2 linked regions of the Rhodopirellula baltica SH 1 genome follow. The protein of the gene in region 2 binds, or shares a complex with, the protein of the main gene of each other region. Links are inferred from orthologs where the notes say so. Each region holds a gene or a part of one and is shown on either strand. Other genes may lie near its edges. The genes, in order: RB_RS09820 and atpG.

Evidence for each region.
Region 1: the proteins of atpG (region 2) and RB_RS09820 are in contact, whole or in part, in a cryo-EM structure (PDB 9ITS), measured with the Chloroflexus aurantiacus proteins. The link is inferred for Rhodopirellula baltica SH 1 from one-to-one orthologs. Residues at the interface, in WP_012258894.1 of Chloroflexus aurantiacus: Pro2, Arg9, Arg10, Arg12, Ser13, Val14, Asn16, Val17, Ile20, Thr21, Met24, Val27, Lys31, Arg34, Ala41, Thr42, Pro44, Tyr45, Arg48, Met49, Val52, Arg88, Leu90, Arg142, Asp145, Ala146, Lys148, Leu149, Val205, Asp206; in WP_012258892.1 of Chloroflexus aurantiacus: Glu6, Val8, Thr9, Ala10, Glu11, Arg12, Val13, Thr26, Lys27, Asp28, Pro39, Leu40, Met41, Thr42, Ile43, Phe66, Glu68, Val69, Leu70, Arg73, Thr75, Leu77, Ala78, Asp79, Arg102, Gln107, Arg110, Asp111, Leu114, Ala117.

Annotation. Positions count from the first base shown.
Region 1 is NC_005027.1:2,517,786-2,535,201, reverse strand. What follows is about bases 7,917-10,916. They hold RB_RS09820 (F0F1 ATP synthase subunit epsilon), read right to left. Parts: upstream 9,615-10,916; coding sequence 9,219-9,614; downstream 7,917-9,218. Other genes in these bases: atpD (F0F1 ATP synthase subunit beta), read right to left, coding at 9,611-10,916; RB_RS09825 (AtpZ/AtpI family protein), read right to left, coding at 8,919-9,203; RB_RS09830 (N-ATPase subunit AtpR), read right to left, coding at 8,585-8,926; RB_RS09835 (F0F1 ATP synthase subunit A), read right to left, coding at 7,917-8,588. Outside these bases: RB_RS09885 (M28 family peptidase), read right to left, coding at 1-191; rnc (ribonuclease III), read left to right, coding at 483-1,376; RB_RS09875 (DMT family transporter), read left to right, coding at 1,576-2,535; RB_RS09870 (Yip1 family protein), read right to left, coding at 2,567-3,268; RB_RS09860 (DsrE family protein), read right to left, coding at 3,548-4,021; RB_RS09855 (F0F1 ATP synthase subunit gamma), read right to left, coding at 4,282-5,202; RB_RS09850 (alternate F1F0 ATPase, F1 subunit alpha), read right to left, coding at 5,189-6,703; RB_RS09845 (F0F1 ATP synthase subunit delta), read right to left, coding at 6,797-7,537; RB_RS09840 (F0F1 ATP synthase subunit C), read right to left, coding at 7,554-7,820; more of RB_RS09835, read right to left, coding at 7,902-7,916; more of atpD, read right to left, coding at 10,917-11,065; RB_RS09810 (histidine phosphatase family protein), read right to left, coding at 11,303-11,899; RB_RS09805 (phosphoketolase family protein), read right to left, coding at 11,896-14,277; RB_RS09800 (hypothetical protein), read left to right, coding at 14,590-15,099; RB_RS09795 (hypothetical protein), read left to right, coding at 15,156-15,635; RB_RS09790 (SpoIIAA family protein), read left to right, coding at 15,900-16,262; RB_RS09785 (glycogen debranching protein), read left to right, coding at 16,263-17,416. UniProt on the Escherichia coli protein: Produces ATP from ADP in the presence of a proton gradient across the membrane.
Region 2 is NC_005027.1:5,517,583-5,520,464, reverse strand. It holds atpG (ATP synthase F1 subunit gamma), read right to left. Parts: upstream 1,946-2,882; coding sequence 1,055-1,945; downstream 1-1,054. Other genes in the region: atpA (F0F1 ATP synthase subunit alpha), read right to left, coding at 1,967-2,882; atpD (F0F1 ATP synthase subunit beta), read right to left, coding at 1-905. UniProt on the Escherichia coli protein: Produces ATP from ADP in the presence of a proton gradient across the membrane. The gamma chain is believed to be important in regulating ATPase activity and the flow of protons through the CF(0) complex.

The sequences.
Region 1 (17,416 bases), 3.0 Mb from region 2 along the record:
GTTTCGACGACATAAAAACAATGTGTCGCGATTCCAACCCCGAGCAACGCGCTTGCCACGCGACTGAGTGAACCTAGCTGGCGAATCGTTTGCGTGAGGCTGTTCCCAAACATGCGGATTGTGTTCCTTCGCGTCATCATTGGCTTCCGGAGGTTGTGGCTGAGATCGTTTCGCGAAAAGGTGTGGGGCACTTCGTTATACATGTTGGCGTCGGTGGATTCTGGACCCGGCCCGGCGGACTTGCGACATGGAATCGAAACTTAGTTTGATGCAACCGAGCATTCTCGTTGCCAAAATGGCCATTCTCTAGATAGAATTGCCGTCTGGCGAAGGCGATGTGATTGCTCCAATGGATCCATTTCCTCCCACCAGTCGCTCACCGGTGGCCGAGACAGCCCTTTGTTTCGGTCACCGGCGCGGGACTGAAGATTTGACACTCCTGTCGTTTCTTCCCCATCCCAATCCAAGAGGTCTTCCTGCGCGTGTCAGCCCAGTCACCGAAATCTTCTCGTGATTCGTCACGAGAATCGCTCTCCTCATCGGCGATGTCATCCCGAGAGGCGGACCCGACCGCTATGGACGCTTCGTCGTCATCCAATCCGGATGATGGCTTACAAGCGATTCGGTTGGTCGATGCCTCGGACGATGAGCCTTACGCCGACGCGGTCGCAAAGATCGAGCGTTGCCAAGAGATATTGGGGTACGACTTTCGTGACCTTGATCTGTTGAGGTCGGCTCTCACACACGCATCCGGTGCATCGCATCGATTGGCCAGCAACGAACGGTTGGAGTTTTTGGGTGATTCGGTGTTGGGCCTGACCGTTTGCGAATGGTTATTCAACGAATACCCAGAGTACAGCGAAGGAGATTTGACCAAAATCAAATCTGCCGTCGTCAGTCGTCGCTCGTGTGGTAAGGTCGCCTGCAAGCTGGGGCTCGATCAATGCTTGATCGTCGGTCGTGGTGTGACCCGCAATCGCAGTTATCCCAAGTCATTGGTCAGTGATGTTTTCGAGGCCGTCATTGCGGCGTTGTACATCGACGGTGGGCCTGAGATCGTTCGTGATCGGTTGAAACTGTGGTTGGCCGAAGAAGTCAACTTGGCCGTCGATACACAGGGATCGGGCAATCACAAATCGGTCCTCCAGCAATTTGCTCAACGCGAATTGTCAGCGACTCCGGTTTACAAGTTGATTCGTGAAACCGGGCCGGACCATCGCAAGATGTTCTTGATGGGTGCGATGGTCGACGACCGCCGTTTTGCTCCCGCTTGGGGAAACAACAAGAAGGACGCCGAGCAACGAGCGGCGGCCAATGCGTTGGCAGAATTGCATAACGCGAAGGTTCCCTATGACAGCGAGCAGCCTCCGGCGTAGTTGGCGGTTTGTCGAGTTGCGGTCCTGAAAGACGCGATGGGGACGAGCGGCGTGCTGTCTGAGTGATCGTAATTCGGGTGAACCGATTGCGTCAGTTCGGTGTCACCGCAGAAGCAGGTTTACGGGTTGCGACATCTTTCTTGCATTGCGACTCTGATGCCGTCTTCATCGCCCTCGCTCCATCGAATTGAGTCATTCCGTGACCACGGAAACCACCGCCGTCAAATCTGTCGCAAAGACCAGTCCGATCCCACTCCAATTTTCGTGGGGAGTGACACTGGCGATCGTGGGAACGTTTCTGTTCGCTCTGAAGTCGATCTTTATCAAGCTCTCCTTCGCCGCGGGAGCTGATGCGACGCTGTTGCTGGCCATTCGGATGGGGATGGCATTCCCGTTCTATGTGATTGTGTTCGCGGTGTTGCTTCGGCGTCGGTGGGCTTTGGTGGCCGGTTCGGATGTCCCAGCTTTTCCTATGCCGATCGTGATCCGTTCACTGTTGCTCGGATTCCTCGGCTACTACCTCGCCTCCTATCTCGATTTGTCGGGACTCGAGTACGTGTCTGCACAACTCGAGAGGCTGACCCTGTTCACCTATCCGGCGATGGTCGCCGCGCTGGCGTGGATGTTTCTGGGGGAACAAATCAACGCAAGAATCTTGATCGCGATCGGTTTGTCCTACGCCGGCGTTTACTTGATGTACGGACAAGAGAAATCGTTCACTCCCGACGCCAACACCGGTTGGGGAGTCTTCTTGGTTTTCCTTGCCGCGCTAAGCTACTCGCTGTACGTGTTGTTCGCCAAACCGGTGATGCAGAAAATCGGTAGCCGTGAATTCACCAGTTTGGCGATGATCGGCTCGACGTTCTTCGTTGCCATCCACTTCCTGATGACGCATTCGATCAATGACTTCTTCGAGGTTCAACCGATCGTTTACGTGTACGGGCTGGTTCTCGCGTTCGTATGCACGGTGATCCCAAGCTTCATGATCAACGAAGCCATTTTGAAGATTGGAGCGACCCGAACGACCGTGATCGGTTCGGTCGGGCCAGTGTTGACGATGTTGCTCGCCGTCATGATTCTTGGCGAACCTTCGTCGTGGAAACACTTCGCCGGAATGGCGATCGCCATTGTCGGCGTCAGTTTGGTTGCCAAGAAGTGAGTTGACCCCGGTCAACTGCACTCGCTCAATTTCAACTGAGTGCAACCACCGTGAATACCAACGCCATGATCGGGACGAGGACAATGGCACCCGCGAGAATCAGGTTGAACAGACCTCGCCATGCGGATCCGAATGATTGAACTTCGGCGATGGTGTTGCACATCAACACGAACGACCATACCGCCAAAACAATCTCGACCAGCGACAGAGCAAGGACCGGAACGATCAATCCTGGGTTCGATTCCAAGCGAGGTGTTTCGCTCGTGAACAATTCCTCTCTCAGGAGCAACAGTTGAGGAATCCAAAGTATCGACGCAACGATGCTGGGGATTGATGCCCAAGTCAAAGCGGTTCGAACCGTTTCACTGGTTCCCTTGCCGCCCATCCATTTGCCGGTAATGGCAACCAGCCAAGCCCCAATCCAAACCCCAATCAGCCCACCGATCGGTCCGAGGATGACGGCGACGGCGATGATCGCAGGCAATGGCAAACGATCGCCAAGGTCACGCATCGAGGCACGGTCCAGCGTCTCGCCAATTCCAGAAAAACATGCCAACAGCACCACGTGCAACGTGGGATCAGTTGAAATAATCTGGCGAACGGTCCTTCGTGGCGAAAGCCAGATGGACTTGAATGGTTTGAAATCACCTTGAGGTTCATATTGGCGGGGAGGCTCGCCAGACTCATTCGCTGTAAACTGAGGTGTTGAATATGGATTTTCGTGCTGACTCAAGGTGCCCTTCTCCAGCTCAAGTAGGTGTTTTTGAATAGCCTACATTGCGAGGAAGGATTGAGTCCATGGCAGCGACTCCCTAAATGACGACCAAGCTGATCAATCAGTTGCCGTCTGAATATTTGGCACCGCAATCTCAACCCAAAACGGACTCGCTTCATCAGGTGAGTTTGCAACTCGTTGAGAGAGCGGCGACAGGACGTTCCATTGCGGGTTGTCCCGTTGAGGATTCACCCGCCGACGATTGTTTCTTAGTGCAATGGTGTGACTGTCTTCGGATCAATAGTCCATGACCTTGTCAGCTTCGATCAGCATCTTTCCGAGCATCGGTAGAGTCGCGATCTGTGCGTTGCGTTTGAGTCCAGGGTCGGTGACATGAGCTGACTTGGCACAATGTGGGCAAACCAAAACTTTGCCACCACCGTCTGCAAACTTCTCGTAGAGTTCCGCCAAAGATGGCGAATCCGGTCCCCAATTGAATTTGAGTTCCTGTTTGCGTTCGGCGATGCGGACTCCCTCCAAATCGACAAACAACGTCACATCGGCGCCGTAGTCTTGCATCAAATTGGCAACCTTCACCGCCATGAAGCAGCGATGCAAATCATCGGTGAAGTGAGACAGGTGCACCACTACCTTTTGCCCGCTTCCATCTACATTGGATGTCTCCTCCGCGTTTGTTGACGGACCAACGGATGCGAGGGCAAGCGAAATAGCGACAAGACCAGTGCGGAACCACTGCTTGGAAAGAGACATGACTGAACTCCTGATGCGAGTTGAAGCGAGGCGAAACAATTCAGTCAAGGATTGGCAAATGACATACCGTCATTGGAAACCCAGGTCGGATCGTTTTGGCAACCTGGAATCTGTGCGTCGGTGGACGCATTGAGTGATCCACGCACACTCGGTTGTGCCAGCACGACCCTGGTTGAAGGTTTGCTTTGTGTGGATCCGTTCGATCAATAGCGACTAGGAGTGATCATGCCGGCTTGGTTTCGTCGATGATTGTGAGCGATTTACCGCTCGCTTTGCGTCAACGCTTCGAAGCCGACGACAACATCCAGCAACTCTTCGGTGATCGCGGTTTGCCGTTGAGTTTTAAAAGCCGTGTTCAGTTCATCAAGTGTTTCTTCGATGTTCTTTTCCGCTGCTTGCATCGCTGCGATCCGACTGGCGTTTTCGCTGGCCAAGGATTCCGCACAAGCTTGGTACAGCGAAACGTAAAGGCTTTCACGTACAAGCCGTGAAAACAACTCTTCACGCTCGCCGCCGAAAGTTGGCAAGCAGGGCGATTCCCATTGCTTGACCGAAAGTTGTTTCAGCCATGCGAAATCGATCGGCAACAGTTGAGTTGTGTTGGGTTGGTACGATCCCGCAGACGATCGCTTGTTTGAGTAGATTCTCAGTTTCGTCAAATTGCGTTGTTCTCGCACCGCTTCCACCGCGGTCAGCAAATCGCTGACGCAGTCCGCGATCTCGGGCACCGTGGTCGGAATCCGAAACGCTTCGTCAATCAACCAACCACTGTCGGTCGATAGAAACGCGACCCTTGCTCCCACAATCCACAATGCCTCGGGAGGCCGCCGGCAGTGCTTGGCATGATGTTCCAAGGCATGCGTTGCGATTTGTTCATTGAATTGACCGCACATGCCTTGGTCGCTTCCAAAGACAATCACGCCATGGTGTGAACCATTTTCGTGCCCACTCGATGGTCGGTTCTGACCGCCCCACTCGCTGGTCTGCAGAGGTTGCAGTCTCTGCTCTCGTAGGATCACTTGCAGTCCTAATTCAATGGTTCGGTTGTAATCCATCAACGCGTCCGCAGCTCGCTGGTATTGGTGTATTCGAACGGCGGCCAACGTTTTCATCGTTGTCACAACTGACTGCAAGTCCGACGCTGTTTCGATCTTTCGACGCAAGAGTTCAAGCGTGGGCATGAACCGCTCCGGCAGCGATGTTGGCGATCTGTCCTACCTGTTGTTTGTCGAGCTTTTTCCCCGACTGCATTTGCGCACACAAATCATTCGCTTGCGACGTCACCGCATCTTGAATCGCACGTTCAATCGTCGGAAGTTGGTCCACGGGAACGCCATCCAATACGCCATTGGTCACCGCTATCAACGAAGCAATCTGTTGCGGCAACGTGAGCGGCTGAAACTGTGTCTGCTTCAATATTTCGCGAATCAATCGTCCGCGATCGAGTGTTGCGCGGGTGTCCTCGTCGAGTTGACTGCTGAAGCGAGCAAATCGTTCCAGTTCTTCGAATTGCGAGTATGTCAATCGCAAGTCACCCGCCACGACTCGGTAGGCGGGCAGTTGAGTTTTGCCACCCACGCGAGACACGCTGCGTCCAACATCGATCGCGGGCAACACGCCCTTTCGAAACAACGTGGGCGAGAGGTAGATTTGGCCGTCCGTGATCGAAATCAGATTTGTCGGTATGTAGGCCGAAACGTTTTGGGCTTCCGTTTCAATGATGGGAAGTGCCGTCAACGAGCCTCCGCCAGCACTTTGGATCAAGTGCGTGGACCGTTCCAGCAACCGTGAGTGAACGTAAAAGATGTCGCCCGGAAATGCCTCTCGACCTGGCGGGCGCCGCAGCAGCAATGACAGGTGGCGGTATGCTCTCGCGTGGGATGTCAGGTCATCGTAGACAATCATGACGTCACGGCCCTGTCGCATGAAGTGCTCACCCATCGTCGTTGCCGCGTATGGAGCAAGGAACTGCAACCCTGGCGGGGCGTCATCAGCACCGATGACCACGATCGTGTGGTCCAAGGCGTCGTGACGACGCAAGTTTTCGATCACGCGAGCGACGCCTGTGCTTCGTTGACCGATGCTGCAATAGATGCAAATCACATCGCGGCCGAGTTGGTTGATGATCGTGTCGATCGCAATTGCAGTCTTGCCCGTTTGGCGATCGCCGAGTAGCAGTTGCCGTTGGCCACGCCCGATCGGAATCATCGCGTCAACAACTTTCAGCCCCGATTGCAACGGAACCGTCACCGGAGCACGTTGCATAATCGGCGGCGCGTCGCGTTCGCAAGGTTCGCGTGGTAGATCATCAAGCGAACGGCCACCGTCCAAAGGCCGACCCACCGGGTCCACCACGCGGCCGAGCAACTGGTCGCCAACGGGTGTGTCCAGCACCGAGTGCATTCGCTCCACCCGCGAACCTGCGGTGATCTGATCGCTGGAATCCAATAACACACAACCGACTTGGTCGGGATCCAAGTTGAACGCGTAACCAAGATGACCACCAGCAAACCGAAGCACTTCATCGACCTGAACGTGTGGCAAACCGTGAACGCGTGCGATCCCGCGCTGGACCTCTTCGACGGTGCCGATTTCGGTGACGGTCAGTTGGCTGGGTTGCGATTTGACCGCTTGATCAAATTGCTGAGCGGCGGTTTCAAGCGTTTCTGAATAGGTGGTCATGATCGATTGGGGGTGCACAGCGGCGAGTCTTGGCGGAAGCGACACGTCATCGTTGAAAGAGTCGATTGTCTCATCCGACTTCGGCACCGTTGCTTACGCCACGTTGGCCTCCATCGTCTTCAGCGTACGTTCGGCGTTCCAAGGCAGACTGTATCCGCCCGCGTCCATCTCGATTCCCGCGATCAACGCAGGCTCAGATTCGAAGCGAACTTCCACCTTGTTTTCAAACACCCGATGGATCGCGTCACGAATTTGATTTTGGTCGCTGCTATCCAGACCTTTGGCAGATCGAACCAAGACCGGGTTCCCTGAATCAGCCAGTTGGGTGGCAATCGCAGCAAGTTGATCCTCGCCCAGCGTCTGCAACTGTTTGACAAATGTTTGGCAAACCCGCTTCTGCAAATCCTCGTCCGCCAGTTGTTGAACCGTTTCTCTCGCCGCCTGAAACCCCATTCGCTGAATGTCACGACGAGTTTGATCGGCCAGGTCTTTTTGGTCTCGTTCAAAGGTGGACGTCCAATGTTCTCGTCGTGTGTCCGCTTCTTTCCGTGCCTCGGCGATCAGTCGTTGACGTTCGTTGTCCGCGTCGGCTTTGGCTTTGGTAAGCAGTTCCTCGCGTCGTTCCTGCAGCAATTGCGTCTGTTTTTCGAGCGACATGCGTTGCTGGTTCGCTTCGACTTTCGCTGTCTCCGCATCAGTCAGACATTGTGTCACTTTCTGTTCCCGTGCTTGCATCGCGCGGACAATGGGTGCGTAAAGGAAGTATCGCAACAACCCAACCAGGACCAGGAAGTTGATGACTTGTGCGGTAAAGGTGAACCAATCAATGCTCATCGCTTTGTATCCCTTCCTACTGCGTCAGCTGGTTCCAGAAGGGGTTTGCGAATAACAAGATCATCGAAACGACAAAGCAGTATATGGCCGTCGACTCGATCATCGCTAAACCCACAAACAGGGTGCGAGTGATCGTGTTGGAGGAATCCGGTTGCTGTGCAATCGAATTGAGAGCCTGTGCCACGGCGCGCCCTTCAGCAAACGCAGGCCCGATCGAACCAATCGCGGTGGTCAGTCCCGCCATGATGATGCTGGCGACGGCGATTGACGTGGTGCTATCCATGGTGTTTTCCTTTGGAATTGAAATGCAAATTCGGTGTTCGGCATGCGAGCGACAGGAGTGCAACCGTTTTGTCGAACACGATCACTTCGCGACTTTGGTTGCCGAAGCGATGTAAACCATTGCCAACACCGCAAAGATGTAAGCTTGGATCATTCCAGTCAGCAGCCCCATCACTTGCATCACGATTGGAACGAAGAGTGGGACGAAGCTGATCAAAATCGCGGCGATCACTGCGCCGCTCATCATGTTCCCGTACAAACGCACAGCCAGTGCCAAAGTCCTGGAAAGTTCGCCAATCAAATTAAAAGGCAGCATCAAAGGAGTTGGTTGCAGGTACCGCTTCAAGTAGTCGCCCACCCCGTGCGAGGCGATGCCGAACACAGGAACAGCCACAAACACACACGTCGCTAGTGCTGCTGTTGTCGACAAAGATCCAGTCGGTGCGACGTAGCCAGGCACGATGCTCAGCAAGTTTGCCACGGCGATGAATAGGAATAGTGTTCCTACGAACGGCATGTACGGCCCCGGATCGTGTCGGCTGACATCTCGGATTTGATCTCGAATGCCGGTGACCAGCACTTCCAAGAGGTTCTGCCAGCGTGGGATTTTGGTATCGCTAGTCAATCGTCGCGTGATCCACCACGAGCCGATGACCAGCAACGCCATCACTAGCCAAGTGAAGGCAAGCGTCACATTGATCTTCACGACCGGCCAAGCTTCCGATTGCCAGAGGATTGATTCGTCCGGTGATATTTGCACGCCGTTCATCGTTCGCTCCCGGGATGCAAAGTTTTTGCGGGCGAAGTTTGTGTTGTCGCAAGTTGAAAGCTAGTGTCACGCTGAGCGATAGTGCACACGCCGACCGTGCGGATGAGCGCGAATCCCATGGCCGCGGCCACCAAGATGCGCCAATCCCCACTTCGTGCCAGCATTGCCAGAACACCCAACACCACCGCCATTCGTAGCAACGCACTGCCGCAAAGCAACAACCACGGCTGGCGAGACGCTGGCAAACGAACTGTGGTCCACCACAACGACGCCACGAAGAACACCGCTGCAGCGGCTCCCGCAAGAAATCCACCTGTCATCGCGACCCATTCATTCATCTTCATTCTCCCGGTTGACCCACCACCAAGCGTTCAAGCAGCCGACCCCGACGCCACCGATCAACAGCATCAACGTCCACGAAAATCGACTCGGCCAATGTTCATCGACCCAGATTCCCATAGCAATCCCAAGCAATGTTGGAATCGCGATGGACCACCCAACCAACCCGAACATGCCCAGTCCAAACCACGCCGAACGATCACCTTGTTGACGCGCGTCGAGCTTGCGAGATTGCTTTGCATCAACGTTGTCTTGAAGCGTTTGTCGTTTGTTCATGGCTTGATTCGTTCCTTACACGACATGATCTTCGGTCAGTGCCATCGTCCGGCGAAGGAAGTCCGCTTCCAACCGCGCGACTGCCGTATGGGCGGCTCGCTGCTGTTCATCCATCTGCGAAAATTCTTCACGCACCAAACGTCGCAGTTCCTCCAATTCCGTTCCATGGGAAGCGGCTTCGGCGGAGACGTAGACATCATTGGCTCGCTTGACCAAGATCCCATTTCCGACGGCTGCAAACGATTCTTTCCCAGTCTCATCAACCCAGCTCAGCAAACCGGGCACCAAAGCGGCCAAGAAGTCGACATGTCGTGGCAGCAAACAAAAACTCCCGTGTGTGCCCTCGGCAACCACTTTGTTGACCGTCAAGTTCAATACGATCTCGTTAGGCGTGTTCAGCGTCAGGTTCATGGCTTGGAACTCGGGATTTTGCCCACCATGTACAGGTCTCGCTCGGGCCGATCTTGAAACTCGTCATTCAGGATTCGTTCGCATCCGTCCAATGTGTCTTCGATACTGACCATGTGTCCCTCGTGACCGGTGAATTGCTGCGTTGTGAAGAAGGGCTGGGTCAAGAACCGTTCCAAGCGTCTGGCCCGATTCACTGTCAAACGATCTTGGCGAGACAGTTCTTCCATGCCCAGCATCGCGATGATGTCTTTCAATTCTTCGTATCCGGCCAACGTTTGACGCACATTGCTGGCGGTTTTGTAGTGCCGATCGCCAACCACACCGGGAAGCATCATCTCTGAGGTCGACTTCAATGGATCGATGGCGGGATACAATCCTTCGCTCGCTCTTTTTCGCGACAAAACGACGGTTGCGGATAGGTGAGCAAAGGTGTGCACCGCTGACGGGTCGGTGAAATCATCGGCCGGAACATAGACGGCTTGCACTGACGTGATCGCCGCATCGGACGTGGTGCAGATTCGTTCTTCGAGCTCCGCTAGGTCGCTTGCGAGCGAAGGCTGATACCCGACACGGGATGGCAATTGGCCCAGCAATCCGGAGACTTCCATCCCGGCCTGCACAAACCGAAAGATGTTGTCAATCAACAGCAGCACATCTTGCTTGGCATCGTCCCGAAAGGACTCCGCCATCGTCAGCGCAGCATGCCCAACCCGAAATCGGGCACCCGGCGGTTCGTTCATCTGTCCAAAAACCATGACCGTGTTGTCGCGAACACCGGCTGCTCCCATTTCGCGGTACAACTCTTCAGCCTCTCGGCACCGCTCACCAATTCCGCAAAACAAACTGATCCCATCGTGACCGCCGACGATGTTGTGGATCAATTCGGTGATCAAAACGGTTTTGCCAACTCCTGCACCACCGAACAGCCCCGCTTTACCACCTCGTTCAAGTGGCGACAACAAATCGATTGCTTTGATACCGGTCGTGAACACTTCCGATTTCGCGATTCGTCGATTGATCGTCGGTGGCGTCTGATGGATGCTGCGGTGTTCGACGGACTTCAAACTTTCACCATCGTCGAGCGTGTTGCCGAACACATCGAGCACTCTGCCCAATAGAGGCTTGCCGACGGGGACTTGCATTGATCGTCCACAACTTCGAACGGGAGTTCCCCGTGACAATCCGCGTGGCGATGTGATCGCGATGGCACGCACGGTGTGTGGGTCGAGTTGGCTGGCGACTTCTGCCACCACATCACCGCTGTCCCCAATCCGCAACTCGCAGTTCATTGCCGGAGGTTCGCCGGGGAAGTGAACGTCAATCACACTGCCGCGAACTGCAACCACATGACCTTGCTTAGGATCACTCGAAGAGAGCGGTTCGTTCTCCATTAAAGCTGTTCCGGTATTGGTGTTGATATCGGACGAAGACGGCAATGGCTGAGTGTGCATATTTGGACATCTCTGGAGTGCTCTCGAGACCAACCCAATGAAAAGCATTCGCCGTGCCGCGATGGAAGGCATTCCAACCGAATGCGAATTGCAACCTCAGATGTCTTTTAATTAGGCAAGTGTGCAGGAATGGTTGGGTTTCATCTTGTGAGCCGTTTGGACGTTAGCCCCGGTTTTGCGTGGGAACGGTGGCTAACGCCAAACGGCTCACATACCCGACGACACCTGCGTACCTGCTTAGTCAGTCAGATAGCTTCGGTCGTTCCACAACCGGATGACTGAATCACTTTGGTCGTGGTGATAGCCAACGATGCTCAACGCCGCCGTACCGAGAAACAGACGTTGACCAGTCTCCGGAGGAAGCCCCACCCAGCAGGCGGCGAAGACTTGCAAAAAGTGCTTGTGAGCGAACAGCAAGCAAGTGTCGTTTCGCTGACGGATTCGCTGGATCACTCGATCGACACGCGTCGCCACGTCCGTCAATGATTCGCCGTTGGGGCAACCATCGCGAAAAAGATTCCAGTCTGGATGCTTTTGGTGAATTTCATTTCTCGTGAGCCCTTCGTATGCACCGCAGTCCCATTCGGCCAGCTCGGTGACGACGCGTGCCCGCTCGCCGTAACCTGCCAGTTCACAGGTTCGTTTGGCTCGCTGCAAAGGACTGGTCCAGACTTCGTTGAAACGGATGCCTTCGAGTCGACCTTGTAGTTGAGTGGCGTTGCGTTCGCCTTTGGGTGTCAGCGGCATGTCTGTCGATCCGGTGTGCTGCCCCGTGATCGTCCACGGCGTTTCGCCATGACGAGCAAGATAAATTTGAGGGAACTGATCGCTCATGACCTGGCGCTCCATTCCCAGTCACGAATCTCGGGCATGTCTTGTCCGTTCTCATTGATGTATCGCCGATGCTCCACTAACTTCTCTTGCATCAAAGCTTTTAGGCGTTGGCCTCGCCCGCCGGTTTCGGGCAAACGATCAATGGCATCCATTACTAAATGAAATCGGTCGAGGTCATTTAGCACGGTCATGTCAAACGGTGTCGTAATCGTGCCTTCTTCCTTGTAACCGCGAACATGAATGTTGGCGTGGTTGGTACGACGATAAGTCAGTCGATGAACCAACCAAGGGTACGCGTGAAAGGCAAAGATCACATGTTTGTTTTTGGTGAACAGAGCATCAAAGTCTGAGTCACTGAGACCATGTGGGTGTTCTGATTTGGGTTGCAGTCGCATCAGGTCGACCACGTTGACGACCCGGATTGTTAGATCGGGCAAATGCTCACGCAAAATGGAAACCGCAGCCAACGTTTCCAATGTGGGGACGTCACCACAACAAGCCATCACGACATCAGGGTCACTCGAGGACTCGTTGCCTGCCCAATCCCAAATTCCAATTCCTTTGGCGCAGTGTTCGGCTGCCTCGCCCATTGTCAGCCACTGCGGCGATGGGTGTTTGCCCGCGACAACGACATTGACATAGTGCTGGCTTCGCAAGCAGTGATCCATAACCGAGAGCAGACAATTGGCGTCCGGTGGTAAGTAGACGCGAACAATTTCGGCCTTCTTGTTGACGACCACGTCGAGGAAACCTGGGTCTTGGTGGGTAAACCCGTTGTGATCTTGTCGCCAGACGTGCGACGCGAGCAAATAGTTCAGCGACGCAATCTTGTGGCGCCATGGCAATTCCGACGTCACCTTCAACCACTTTGCGTGTTGGTTGAACATCGAATCGACGATGTGCACAAACGCTTCGTAGCAATTGAAAAGCCCGTGCCGACCTGTCAGCAGGTAACCTTCCAGCCAGCCTTCGCATTGATGCTCGCTCAACATTTCCAGGACACGACCGGTCGGTGCGAGTGATTCATCATCTTCGACGATCGCGGCGTTCCATTGACGCTGAGTGACATCGAATACAGCTTCCAAGCCATTCGAGATCGTTTCGTCGGGGCCAAAGATGCGAAAGTTTTTGTGCTCTTCGTTCAATCGAACGATGTCGCGAATGAATTTGCCCGTGACGTGCGTGTCACCAATTCCTCGGCAACCGCGTTGGCTAATTTCGACGGCATAGTCCCTGAAGTCGGGCATCTTCAGTCGCCGCAACAAACGTCCGCCGTTGGCATGCGGGTTCGCTCCCATTCGACGATCACCCGTGGGTGCCAAATCCGCGATTTCCTGGCGAAGTCGACCGTTTTCGTCAAGCAGTTCTTCTGGGCGATAGCTGCGGAGCCATTGCTCGATTTGTTTCAGATGCTCGGGGCATTTGGCCGGATCAGACAAAGGCACTTGATGCGAATGAAAGGTCCCTTCATTGCGGACACCATCGACAAACTTGGGACCCGTCCATCCCTTCGGCGATCTCAACACGATCATGGGCCAGCGAGGACGAGATGTGTCGCCAGTTTCGCGAGCATTCTGTTGGATCGATCGGATTTGTCCGATGGCGACGTCCAAGGCTTCCGCCATCGCAGCATGCATTTTCATTGGATCTTTGCCCTCCACAAAAATGGGCGTCCACCCGTAACCTCGCATCAGTTGCTCGAGCTCCTCGTGGTTGATGCGAGCGAGGATGGTAGGGTTCGCGATCTTGAATCCGTTTAAATGCAAGATCGGTAGCACTGCACCGTCAGTCGCTGGATTCAAAAACTTGTTCGAGTGCCATGCCGTTGCCAGCGGACCTGTCTCCGCTTCGCCATCGCCTACCACGCAAGCTACGATCAAATCGGGATTGTCGAATACAGCACCGAAGGAATGACTCAGCGAATATCCAAGTTCACCGCCTTCGTGAATTGAACCGGGACACTCCGGCGACGCGTGACTGGGGATCCCTCCTGGGAACGAGAACTGAACGAACAGCTTTCTCATTCCCGCCTCATCTTGGCTGATATGCGGGTAGATCTCGCTGTAGGAGCCTTCCAAATACGTATTGGCGACGACCGCGGGCCCACCATGTCCCGGACCCGAGACATAGATCATGTTGAGATCATTTTGTTTGATTGTCCGGTTCAAATGGGCGTAGATAAAATTCTGACCCGGCGTCGTTCCCCAGTGACCCAGAAGCATCTTTTTGACGTCCTCAATCCGAAGCGGGCGTTTGAGCAACGGATTGTCGGAAAGGTAGATCTGCCCCACCGACAAGTAATTCGCTGCACGCCAGTAGGCGTCGATCGTTCGCAATGTCTCGTGAGAAACCTGGGTTGACTCAAGTGTTTCAATCATGACGTTGGCTTTCTTGTTGAATGGACGACGTCACTGTTGCTCGGCAATCTTTGTACCACCGCCGTTATGAATCATCTTGCCTGGCAAAAACATCTCCGCTCTTCCGTAGTGAACGATTTACGGAGCACGCGAGACTCTTGCAGCGAACAGCTCTGTGCCAGGTTGTCATTCAACGCACAGTGAATGTGCGTACTGGAGCACTCTTGTGTTGTCAAACGCCGACGAAACGCCCGGGCACGTGAATCGCTTGTGAGTTGTCGCCGTCCGACAGCCACTCATTCAGATTGGCCTTTCACCCACCCGGAAAATCAAATGAGCACTCCAGCGACCACCCACCGGCTTCCCACGGAGCCTGACGCACACGTTCTCTCCCGCCACTTTCGAACTGGAGTACGCATCCTGTTGGCGGCCAGTCTGATCGGGACAATCCTGTCTCTACTTATGTTCCCCGAAGTCGCTTACCTCGCAGCGATTCCGATTCCGTTTCTGTATGCGGTGTTGGCGTTGGCGAACTACTTTGAAGTGCGATCCCGAGCGAGCTCTTTGCGAGAGCGCGATGCGCAACGACTCAGCCAACAAGAGATTCAAGCGGATGTCGAAACCGCAGGTGTGCTTCTGATTTTGAAGGTGCTCGGTGTTCTCGCTGCCGCCGCATTCATCATCGCGGCGGCGTTCTTTGAATGGCAATACGTCGGAATCATCGCGTCCGGGTTGTTCTTTCTGGCGGTGTTGATCAACACCCCCTTCTTACCGCTGTTCTTTGTCGAGGCAGAGCACGATGAGTTGGAACGCCTGAAAGCGAACGATCGAGCGTCAACCTGATTGCCCGCTCAGCTTGGCAGGCCACAACTCAAGCGGTGCTGTCATTGCGTTTGAGCATGATGTCGCAAGCAGCGACGGAGGTCATCGTGGCTGGTGTGATGGATGCTTTGGCGGCGTCGATGAGATTCGCAACTCAGCAGCCCAATGCCGCAGCAACGAACACTCAAACGAGATTGGTGATCACACCGGTTGTGATCTCACGCGTGAGTGGCCGTGAACGCGGGAGGATCGCTGGCAGGGAAACTTTCGTCGCTTGCTTCGTCGATGCAATGGTCAGCGGTGTCATGCGCCACGTCCGATTGCCACTTCACGGCAAGGCGTGCCGCTTCGGCTACTTTCGTGAGCAACTCGGAATATCTTTGGGGCGGTTCGCCGGCCGCAAAATTGTGAGCCTGCGATGCGAAGATCTTTCCTTCGGATTCGTCAGTGGCAAGTGTCCGAGCGCAGCCCTTTACACGTTCACACAGGGACTGCCACTCCGATTGAATAAATGGATCGTTCATTGGATGCCTCACAAGTTGAAAACAGAAACCTGACAAACATGCAAAGTACGAGCCATTCGGCCAATCGGATGCCAATCATCCGCAGACACGTTCATTGACGCCTGATTGCCTGTCGCGACTGAGCACATACGGACGAAAAATGGGCGATAGCACACGCTGTGTGACAGAGAAGAGAATTCATCAGGTTAGCAATCCTCTAAGACTGTTGTTCATCCGGTTTGGTCCTGGGTTTGCTTTCCCTGATTGGCCGTCGGAACACCACGTTCCATTCGAGTCCTCTTCAACAGGAACCCAATCATGTCGCTGGAACTCAACGAGATTGCACAAGGCAGGTATCTTGAAGTTCATGTCTCCGGCAAACTTGACCGCGAAACCTATCAGCAACTCGTACCGCTCGCTGAAGAACAGATCAATCAATACGGCAAGATCCGTGTTTTATTCGCCATGCATGATTTTCATGGATGGGACGCTGGTACTCTGTGGGAAGACATCAAGTTTGATACCAAGCACTTTCGAGATTTCGAACGCATCGCGATCGTTGGCGAACGAAAGTGGGAACGGGGGTTGGCGGTGTTTTGCAAACCGTTCACAACGGCTTCTGTTCGTTACTTCGACGCCAGCGAATTGGAGCAGGCTCGCAAGTGGCTAATGGAAGAGTGAATGGATTTGAATTCGCAACGTCGTGTTTCGCATGTTCGTGAACGCGGTATCTCACCGTCGATTCCAAATCTGGACTCCAATATGAACGCTTGGGAAAAAGCTGAAGGTTCGCCATTCCCACTTGGTGCCAGTTGGATTGCGGAGGAGTCTTCCTTCAATTTCTCACTCTATTCGCGGCATGCCACCGCCGTGCATCTGCTGCTGTACAGGAAGGATGACTTGGTTCATCCAGCTCGAGAGGTGGAGCTGAGCTATTTGTTCAATAAGTCGGGGCCGGTTTGGCATTGCCGTGTCCGCAGTGAACATCCTGATGAGTGGGCATACTATGCCTACCGAGTGGATGGGCCAGCGCCGCAAGGAGGCTACGACCACCACGATTTTGACTTTCAAAAGATTCTGCTGGATCCATTTGCCAGGGGAGTCTTCTTCCCCGAATCGTTTTCTCGCAACGCAGCTCGACGACCCGGTTCCAACTCAGGTCAAGCTCCTCTGGGAATATTGCCGAATCAATTCTGCGAATTCGATTGGAATGAGGATCGCGTATTGCGTCATGGTAGTGACCTGGTGATCTATGAAATGCACGTGCGTGGATTCACAAAGAATCCAAACTCGGGAGTGCCCGAAACGCATCAAGGCACGTTTTTAGGCGTCGTTGACAAAATTCCGTATCTCGTCGAATTGGGAGTGACCGCGGTTGAGTTGATGCCGGTCTTCCAGTTTGATCCGGGCGACGGAGACTATTGGGGATACATGCCCTTGAATTTCTTTGCGCCGCACCATGCTTACGCGACCAACACTACGGCCTGCAATCAAAGAGACGAATTTTGCACGATGGTAAAGGCACTGCATGCGGCAGGCATCGAGGTCATTCTGGATGTTGTATACAACCACACGTGCGAAGGCGGTCATCGCGGACCAACGTATTGTTGGAAAGGAATCGATAGCAGCACGGCCTACATGATGACAGGCAATCCGAACGCTCCATACGCCAACCACAGTGGAACGGGCAACACATTGCACACGGCCAATCGAGCGGTTCGCCGGATGATCGTTGACAGCCTGCGATTCTGGGATTCTCAGATGCACGTGGACGGATTTCGTTTCGATCTCGCATCTGTCTTCACTCGCAACAGTGATGGTTCGATCAATTTGGA
Region 2 (2,882 bases):
GTCGAAGTAATCCGTTCTTGCAGAGCACCCATTTCGGTTGCCAGTGTGGGCTGATAGCCCACAGCCGATGGCATCCGTCCGAGAAGTGCGGACACTTCCGAACCGGCTTGCGAGAAGCGGAAGATGTTGTCGACGAACAACAGAGTGTCAGCACCAGTTGTATCGCGGAAGTATTCCGCCATGGTCAGTGCGGACAGAGCAACACGCAGACGTGATCCTGGTGGCTCGTTCATTTGACCGAACACCATGCAGGTTTGCTCGATCACGTTGCGACCGGTCGAACCGATCTCGGTTTCTTGCATTTCCAACCAGAGGTCGGTGCCTTCCCGTGTTCGTTCACCCACACCGGCGAAGACCGAATAACCACCGTGGCTCGATGCGATCCGAGCGATCAACTCGGTCAGAATCACGGTCTTGCCCAGACCAGCACCACCGAACAAACCTGCCTTACCACCACGAACAAATGGGGTCAGAAGGTCAACCACCTTGATGCCCGTTTCGAACAGCTCGGTGTTCGTTGACAGTTCGTTGACGGGAGGAGCCTGGCGGTGAATGGGCCAGTAATCGTCGGCTTGAACATCGCCACGTTTGTCGATGGGTTGCCCGAGAACGTTGAAGACGCGACCCAAGGTGGCTTTTCCGACGGGAACCGAAACTGGCTTGCCAGTGTCGACCACGTTCATGCCTCGCATCATGCCTTCGGTCGAACCCAAAGCAATCGCACGAACACGACCACCACCGAGGTGTTGCTGCACTTCGCCGGTCAAGTCAATGGTGACCCCTTTGTGCTCGCTTTGGATTGTCAAAGCGTTGTAGATCTTTGGCAGTTGACCTTCAGGAAACTCGGCATCAAAGGTTGAACCGATGACTTGAGTGACGCGGCCGGTGGCGGTTGCAGTGGACATGAGGGAGAAGCTCCTAGCGGTTAGCTACTAGCAATTAGCTTATGAATTGAATGGGGTGGTGTGTTTGCTGTGACGATTCGTCATTTGAAAATCGATGACTCAAGTAGCTAGTGGCAAGTCGCTAGAAGCTCTCAAGTTGCCCGAGGGCATTAGCCTTCCAGGGCTTCGACACCGCCGATGATTTCCATGATTTCGCCGGTGATTTGACTTTGACGGGCTCGGTTGTAGGTCATCGACAACTGTTTGATCATGTCGCCGGCACTTTCGGTGGCTCCCTTCATCGCGATCATTCGAGCGACTTGTTCGCTCACCGCCGCATCCAGGAAACACTTGAACAACTTGACTTTGAAGCTGGTCGGCACGACCTCTTCCAAAATGCTTTCCGCCGATGGAAGGAATTCGTATTCGGCATTGGTGTCGTCTGAACCATCCGAAGCGGAATCTGACTCGTCGCCGAGGGAACCAAGCGGAAGCAAGGTTTCGATCACGGCCTCTTGCTTCGATGTGCTGATGAACTTGGTGTAGACGACATCCAAACGGTCGATTTTGCCGGTAATGTATTCGGCCAAGTAACCTTCAGCGATCTTTTCGACATCGTCGTAAGCCGGTTGATCTTCGAACTGCAAGAAACGCTGTTCCGTTTCGATGCCACGAAACTTCAAACCATTGACGCCACGTTTACCGCTGGCATCGACGATCACATTTGGAATCGATTCGCGAAGCGACTTGATGCGGGGCAGAGCGGTTCGCAGAATCGAAGCGTTGTATCCGCCGCACAAACCACGGTTGCTGGCCAGAACCAGAACGCGAGTCGTGTTGATCTTTTCGCGTTGTTCCAACAGCGGGTGCTGCACGTCCAACCCGGCATCAGCGAGTCGCGAGACAATTTTGGTGATCTGCTCGGTGTAAGCCGTGGCCGCGGCAGCGCGGTCCATTGCTTTTTTGTACCGAGCCGTTGCGATCAGCTCCATCGTCCGCGTGATCTTGCGGATGTTGCGAATCGACTTGCGTCGTTTATCGAGGGCACGTGCGTTGGCCATGAATCACTCCGCCTTTCGGGTTCAGGCTGCAGGGGTGGCGGGTTTGTAGACAGTCTTGAACTCTTTGACCGCCGCAACGATGCGTTCAGCGATTTCGTCGCTCAAGGCTGGCGTCGCGGTCAGATCGCTGATCAATGAACTGTGCTTGTCATGGACGTATTGCAACAATTCCTTTTCGAACCTTTGCACTTCTTTGACGGCAACGTCATCGAGGTGACCGTTCGTACCGGCGTAGATGCTGATGACTTGCTCAGCGACCGAAAGCGGTTGGTACTGTGGCTGTTTGAGCAACTCGACCATGCGGTAACCACGGTCCAGTTCGGCCTGGGTCGCGGGATCCAAGTCGGTACCGAGCTGAGCAAATGCTTCCAAAGCACGGAAAGCCGCCAACTGAAGACGCAAACCGCCGGAGACCTTTTTCATGGCCTTCGTTTGAGCGGCACCACCCACGCGAGAGACACTGATACCAGGGTTCATAGCGGGACGAACGCCCGAGAAGAACAAGTCAGGTTGAACGTAGATCTGACCGTCGGTGATCGAAATCACGTTGGTTGGAATGTAAGCCGACACTTCGCCTTCGAGGGTTTCGATGATCGGGAGGCTGGTGATCGAACCGCCACCGAGTTCATCGGACAACTTCGACGAACGCTCGAGCAAACGACTGTGACAGTAGAACACGTCACCGGGGTAAGCTTCGCGGCCTGGTGGGCGACGCATCAGCAAGGACATTTGGCGATACGCTGTGGCTTGTTTGGACAAGTCATCGTAGACGACCAAGGCGTGTCCGCCGTTGAACATGAAGTGTTCTGCCATCGCGGTTCCGGCATAAGGAGCCACGTATTGCAGAGGAGCTGGTGCACTGGCACCCGCCGCGATGACGGTGGTGTATTCCATCGCACCGTGACGCTCGAGGACGTCGACGACCGAAGCGACGGCG